DNA from 2 places in the Streptococcus sp. 11273D007BT genome. Region 1 is predicted to be linked to the other one. Evidence: predicted binding sites of a transcription regulator. Region 1 holds the regulator's gene; the other holds the start of a gene.

What was found. The regulator NrdR, encoded in region 1, represses ribonucleotide reductase genes. The targets are predictions, from matches to a motif close to ACACNATATATNGTGT.
Region 2: the regulator NrdR is predicted to act here: its motif matches at 1,929-1,944, upstream of nrdH (glutaredoxin-like protein NrdH).

Annotation. Positions count from the first base shown of each region.
Region 1 covers NZ_JBPWPE010000001.1:1,707,396-1,710,825, reverse strand. The annotation lists gene ACEE75_RS08695 (HAMP domain-containing sensor histidine kinase) at 1-1,203, shown strand, start outside; gene nrdR (transcriptional regulator NrdR) at 1,567-2,061, shown strand; gene ACEE75_RS08685 (helicase loader) at 2,048-3,211, shown strand; gene dnaI (primosomal protein DnaI) at 3,212-3,430, shown strand, end outside.
Region 2 covers NZ_JBPWPE010000001.1:708,129-711,558, forward strand. The annotation lists gene nrdE (class 1b ribonucleoside-diphosphate reductase subunit alpha) at 1-1,216, opposite strand, end outside; gene nrdI (class Ib ribonucleoside-diphosphate reductase assembly flavoprotein NrdI) at 1,206-1,571, opposite strand; gene nrdH (glutaredoxin-like protein NrdH) at 1,571-1,798, opposite strand; gene acnA (aconitate hydratase AcnA) at 2,072-3,430, shown strand, end outside.

The sequences.
Region 1 (3,430 bases):
CATATTTTTCGAGAAATGAGAGATTTGTCTTCGGTCTTACTATCAACACAACAAGCTTATATTTACAGTAGTCAAAAGCGATTAATTTTTACAACAGATTCTGAAAAAAATCCTCCAACCTTACGATATGTTGGGGAGATTTATTCAACGGCCTACAGTAACGTGAAGGGATATGTGCTGACTAAGCCGATTTATGCAAAATCCAACTCTAAAAAGATTATAGGTTATATTCAAATATTTCAAAATTTGCAAGTTTATTATAATCTTCGTAACCGTGTATTTTTCTTTTTGGTTATCATGGAAATTTTTATTTTGATTATTGGGCAGCTAGTTATTGTTGAGTTTTCTAGGCGTTTTTTAAGTCCTGTCCATACTTTAAATGCTTCCATGCGTGAGGTTGTGAAAAATCCTTCAGATTTATCTAAGCGTGTAGAAATTCATACTGGCGATGAGATTGAAAGTTTAGCTCATATTTATAATCAGATGCTGGAGCGGTTGAGTGAGCAAAATGATCGCCAAGTTCGTTTTATTAGCGATGTCAGTCATGAACTTAGAACTCCTATCGCTGTGATTAAGGGTCATTTAGATTTGTTGCAGCGTTGGGGGAAAAATGATCCTGAAATTCTAGAAGAGAGCTTAGAGGTTAGTTCAGTAGAAATTAATCGTATGAATATCATGATTAATGATATGCTTGAGATGGTGCGTATTACAGGAAGTTTTGAGCAGCATCAAAATGATACTTGTATAGTTCAAACATCCAGTGCCGCCATTGTGGGGAACTTTAAAGGATTACACCCTGATTTTGGCATCACCTTAAGTGATCAGATGGCACAGCCTATTATGATTAAGATGTATAAAAATCATTTTGAACAAGCGTTGACTATCCTAATGGATAATGCTGTTAAATATTCTAGAGATAAAAAGGTTATTGACTTATCAATAGGTTTAGAGGAACAGTATGCTTTGATCAGGGTTAAAGATCAGGGAGAAGGAATTTCTAAAGAAGATTTACAGCATATTTTTGAGCGCTTTTATAGGTCTGATAAGTCACGCCATCGTGTAAGCACACAAGCTGGTTTAGGAATTGGGTTATCTATTTTGAGTGAAATTGTGGAAGCTTATCATTGTCAGATAGATGTTGTGAGTGAAGTTGATAAGGGAACAGAGTTTATGTTGCGCATCCCTATTGTAAGGGAAAAATGATCATTAGCATCATAGATGATATTTCTATTGAGGGGCTGGTGTCATACCTCTTTATGTATTCTTTAAAATCACTGTCTTACCACGACAAACGCATGAAGAAAGTTTCGTTTTCAGATAACGTTTTTCATAAACAGTTATATTTTTATCATGAAATTTTGTTATAATTTAGGTGAAAAAGAGGATAAATCAAAGCAATTATGTCAATATCATGAAAATATTTAAAAAAATGCGTGTAACTAGAAAAGAGTTATATGCATTTTCTTTATGCGTATGGTGTGGCTTCCTTACCTTACTTTCTTTTATTGTGCTTCAAAATATGATACAATAAAGAATACGAATTCTTTGGGAGATAGGGGTGTTTTCATGCGTTGTCCAAAATGTAATTGTAATAAATCAAGTGTGATTGATAGTCGTCAAGCAGAAGAAGGAACGACCATTAGACGTCGTCGAGAGTGTGACCAGTGTCATTACCGTTTTACAACTTTTGAGAGAATAGAGGATATTCCGCTTGTTGTGGTAAAAAAAGATGGGACGCGAGAATCCTTTTCTCGCGAGAAAATCTATACAGGTATTATAAGGAGTGCTCAAAAACGTCCAGTATCAGCTGAGGTGATCGATCAAGCTATTGCTCGTATTGAGCAGACGATTCGCAGTGACTATGATAATGAGGTTCCCAGTGAGGTTATTGGGAATCTAGTGATGGATGAGTTGGCGGATTTAGATGAGATTACTTATGTTCGTTTTGCAAGTGTTTATCGTAGCTTTAAAGATGTCGATGAGTTGGAAGAGTTGTTGCACCAGTTGACTAAAAGTATGCGCACAAAGAAAAAGAGATTAGATAAAGATGCGAGCGAATGATTCCTTCTACTATCTTGATAAAGGGAGGATAGAGGTTGCTGATCCTTTGACGATGCAACTGTATTATCCCATTATTAAAGCTGATGCTTATATTTTATATTGCTATTTACAGGCCTTCTATGATCAAGGGAAAAAGCGACATGCCTTTCATGAGATTTTAAATCATACTCTCTATAACATGCAACGATTCGAGGAGGCTTTGGCAGTTTTGACGGCTCTAGATCTTGTTCGTTTCTATCAAGATCGTCAAGCTTATATCATTGATGTGAGAGCGCCTTTATCTAAAGAAAATTTCCTATCACATGCTCTGTATCGTCATTTATTAGAAGGGGCTATTGGACAAGTTGCAGTTTCTGAGATGGACGAAGAGATTCCAGAAGCTAGAAATCTTTCTAAGAAGTTTTCGGAAGTATTTGGAAATCAAGGAGAAATTGTTCCATCAGAGCATCCAAAGGTAGCTAAAAACTATTTTGACTTAGATAGTTTTAAACGGTTGATGAGAAGAGATGGACTTAGTTTTACGGATGAAGAAACGGATCTAGTAGCTATTTTTAACCTATCTGAGCGTTATAAACTAACATGGTATGATACTTATCAATTGGCGAGAGAAACAGCTAGTCAAAATAAGATTTTAGTTTCACGAATGGTGGCCAAAAAGGAAAGTCAGAATTCCCCTTCTACCAATGACTTTAGTGAGAAAGAAAAAATTGTCATCAAAGAAGCTAGAGAAGATAGCCCTGAGGTATTTTTAGCTAAAATTAAAAAGCCAAAGCAGGCAATAGTGACTAGAGATGAAGTTAAAATTTTAGCAGAAATGGCTCAGATGGGATTGCTTGATGAAGTGATTAACATTATGGTACTCTATACCATGAATAAGACTCAATCTGCTAATTTGCATAAAAACTATGTGCTAAAATTAGCCAATGATTTTGTGAGCAAGGGGATTTCGCGAGCTGATGATGCGATCAAGCACCTTCGGTCTGTAGGAGAGAAAAAATCTCAAGCAAAAGAAAAAACGAATAAAACCAATATTCCTAAATGGAGTAATCAAAATTATCAAAATCAAACCAGTCAAGATGAGCAAGAAAAACTAGAAGCCTATCGGCAAAAAGCCCTAGAGCGACTGAGAGATTTGGGAAAGGAGGACTAGATGGAAAAGATAAGCATCCAATACCCCACACGTTTTAACCCAAGAGAGCTAAAAGAGCAGATTTTAAAAGATCCAGACGTGGCCATATTTATAAAAGAGCAAGGTCTAACTCCTGATCAGGTACAGTTGAGTTTAACCAAACTGAATCAGTTTCGTATGGAGCGTGATCGTTTTAATCGTGGTGATGAGGCTTATGTTGCTAAAGGCTATCAGCCCATA
Region 2 (3,430 bases), 1.0 Mb from region 1:
CGGTTCCCATTTGTAAAAACTCTTGCTGGTCATTGATGAGACTCGGAGTTTGGACTTGAAGGATTTCTGAGCAAAGGTTACTCATCACGATGCGGCCATCAATAGGATTTGATTGGTTAGCTGTATCGATATTGATGACATAAGGATAACCTGACTCTTGTTGGAGTTTTGAAATTTCAGTTTCAAGTTCACGCGCATTGATCTTAGTTTTTGTAATCTTAGGATTAGCAACTAATTCATCGTACTTTTCCGTGATATTGATGTAGTTAAAAGGCACACCATATTCTTTTTCGATAGAGTATGGGCTAAAGAGGTACATGTCCTCATTTTGACGTGCTAATTCATAAAACTTATTTGGGATGGTTAGACCCAGTGAGAGAGTTTTTACGCGAATTTTCTCATCGGCATTCTCTTTTTTAGTGGAAAGAAATTGCATGATATCTGGATGGAAAACATCAAGATAAACCACACCAGCTCCCTGACGTTGGCCAAGCTGATTAGAATAAGAAAAGCTATCTTCAAAAAGCTTCATCACAGGAACGACACCAGAGGCAGCGCCAGCATAACCCTTGATAGGAGCACCAGCTTCGCGGAGGTTACTCAAAGAAATCCCCACTCCCCCACCGATACGCGACAATTGCAGAGCAGAGTTGATGGAGCGGCCAATAGAGTTCATATCATCTGTTACTTGAATCAAGAAGCAAGAAACCAACTCTCCACGACGGCTACGACCAGCATTTAGGAAACTAGGTGTCGCAGGTTGGTAACGTTGATGAATCATCTCTTTTGCCAAATCACGTGCCAACTCTTCATCACCATTTGCAAAGTAAAGGGCATTAAAGAGAACACGATCTTCAATACTTTCTAGGTATTCTTCACCATCATTAGTTTTAAGGGCATACTGTTGATAAAACTTGTAGGCAGCCATAAAAGATTGAAAACGAAAATCAAGTGAGTGGAGATAGCGTGAGAGCTCTTCGATAAACTCTGGACGATAATTTTGAATAAACTCCGATTCAATATAGTTTTCTTCAATTAGATAGGTGATTTTCTCAGTAATCGAATTAAATTTTTTAGAATAAGGTTTAACATTTTCAAGGAAAAAAGCACGAAGAGCTTCCTTGTCCTTATGGAGAGGGATTTGCCCATTGATTGGACGGTTGATTTCATTGTTTAGGCGGAAGTAAGAAACATCGCCGATAGATTTAAGACCCATGAGATAAGATTCCTTTTACTTTTTCAACATCTTCAGGTGTTCCGTTAAATTCAAATTCATATAAAACGGGAATACCATAAGTTTTGGCATAACGACGGGCAACATGACAAAATTCTGGTCCGAAATTTCGGTTACCAGATCCCATCAGTCCCCTCATATAGTGATGGTTGCTTTCAACAAAGCGATCAAGAAACTCTAGCCCATCTTCATAAGTAGGGGTGATAAGAATAAAGTCTTCATCTAAAAGAAGGGTTTCTTCTTGTCGTTTGATTTCAATGATTTGCTCTTGAGGTAAATTTAACTTTTTGACAAAACGCCTAGTCTGTCCCGTAAGAGAATAAAAAGCCAATTTCATTAGTTTAAAATTTCTTTTAATTTAGCAGGCTGAAAACCTGAAAAAACAACATCTCCTGCTTCAATGACAGGTGCAGAGGTGAAGCCTAGGCTTTTAACATACTCCACCTTGTCTGGCTGCTCATCAATATTGATTTCTTGGAAATCCGCTCCATTTTGCTCTAGAAATTTTTTAGTCATTTTGCATTGCATGCAATTATTTTTTGAAAATACTGTAATAGCAGCCATTTTTCGTCACTCCTATAAATTTTTATTATTCTTGCTAAAAAGCACCCTACTAGAATACCCAAAAATAGATAAAAAATCAAGTAGATAATTTGCTAATTACACTATATCTAGTACGGGATAAGAATAAATCCCACTAGATATAGTGTTTTATGCTGGTATAAATATTTTTTATAGCATTTGTTACTTTTTCTAACATCTTAGGTGATTTGTTAGTAGATATAACATCTTTTGTGGGGTATAATGGAGGTCAATTCTTAACAAAGGAGATGAATTATGAGGGATTATCAGTCGATTATTCAAGTTGATGGCAAAAAATATACATACATTGATTTGAAAAAAATTAGTCAAGACTACGGTGTAGAGCTTTATAGCCTTCCTTACACTATCCGTATTCTACTTGAAAGTTTATTCAGAAAATATGATGGTTTAGATGTGACAAAAACTCACTTAGAAAACCTTCTTTATTTTAATCCTCAGTCTCCAAAAGGTGAGGTTCCTTTTAAGCCTAGCCGAGTAATTCTGCAAGACTTTACGGGAGTTCCTGTTGTGGTGGATCTGGCAGCGATGCGACAAGCCGTGGTACAGCATGGAGGAAATCCAGACTTAATTAATCCAGAGATTCCAGTTGATTTAGTGATTGACCATAGTGTTCAAGTAGATGTAGCTGGATGTGAGTCAGCTCTGTCAGAAAATATTACTTTGGAATTCGAGCGAAATGATGAACGTTATGCTTTTTTGAAATGGGCAGAGCATTCTTTTGAAAATTATCGAGCAGTTCCTCCAGCCACAGGTATTATCCATCAAGTGAATATTGAGTATTTATCAGATGTCATTATTGAAAACGATGGTTTCCTCTACCCTGATTCCATGTTTGGAACAGATAGCCACACGACAATGATTAACGGTATCGGTGTACTTGGCTGGGGTGTTGGAGGGATTGAAGCAGAAGCTGCGATGCTTGGAGAGGCTTCTTACTTCCCAGTTCCAGAGGTGGTTGGGGTGCGTTTGATTGGTAAACTACCAAAGACAGCCACAGCAACAGATTTGGCCTTGAAAGTCACACAAGTTCTTCGTTCTGCCAATGTGGTTGGGAAATTTGTAGAGTATTTTGGCTCAGGATTAAAACACCTTAGTTTAGCTGATCGGGCTACCGTAGCCAATATGGCTCCAGAATATGGTGCAACCTGTGGCTATTTCCCAATTGATGATGAGACCTTGACCTACATGAGCTTAACTAATCGTAGTCAAGAGCAGGTTGAGCGAACTGAAACATATGCTAAAGTGAATGGTCTATTCTATGATGACAATACAGAAGCTCAATATAGTCAAGTGATTGAGATTGATTTATCTCTTATTGTTCCAAGTATTTCAGGACCTAAACGTCCTCAAGATTTAATCTCCTTGGATCAGGCAAAAACAGCCTTTGAAGATGCTCTAGTAAGAGAAGAAGGGGTGCAAGGCTTTGGATTGACCAAAGAAGAATTAGATAAAACAGCGACAGTTATCTACGATAATCACACAGAAACCATCAAAACAGGACATGTGGCTATTGCAGCGATTACCAGTTGCACCAATACCTCTAACCCTTATGTATTAATGGCGGCAGGTTTACTGGCTAAAAAAGCTGTTGAA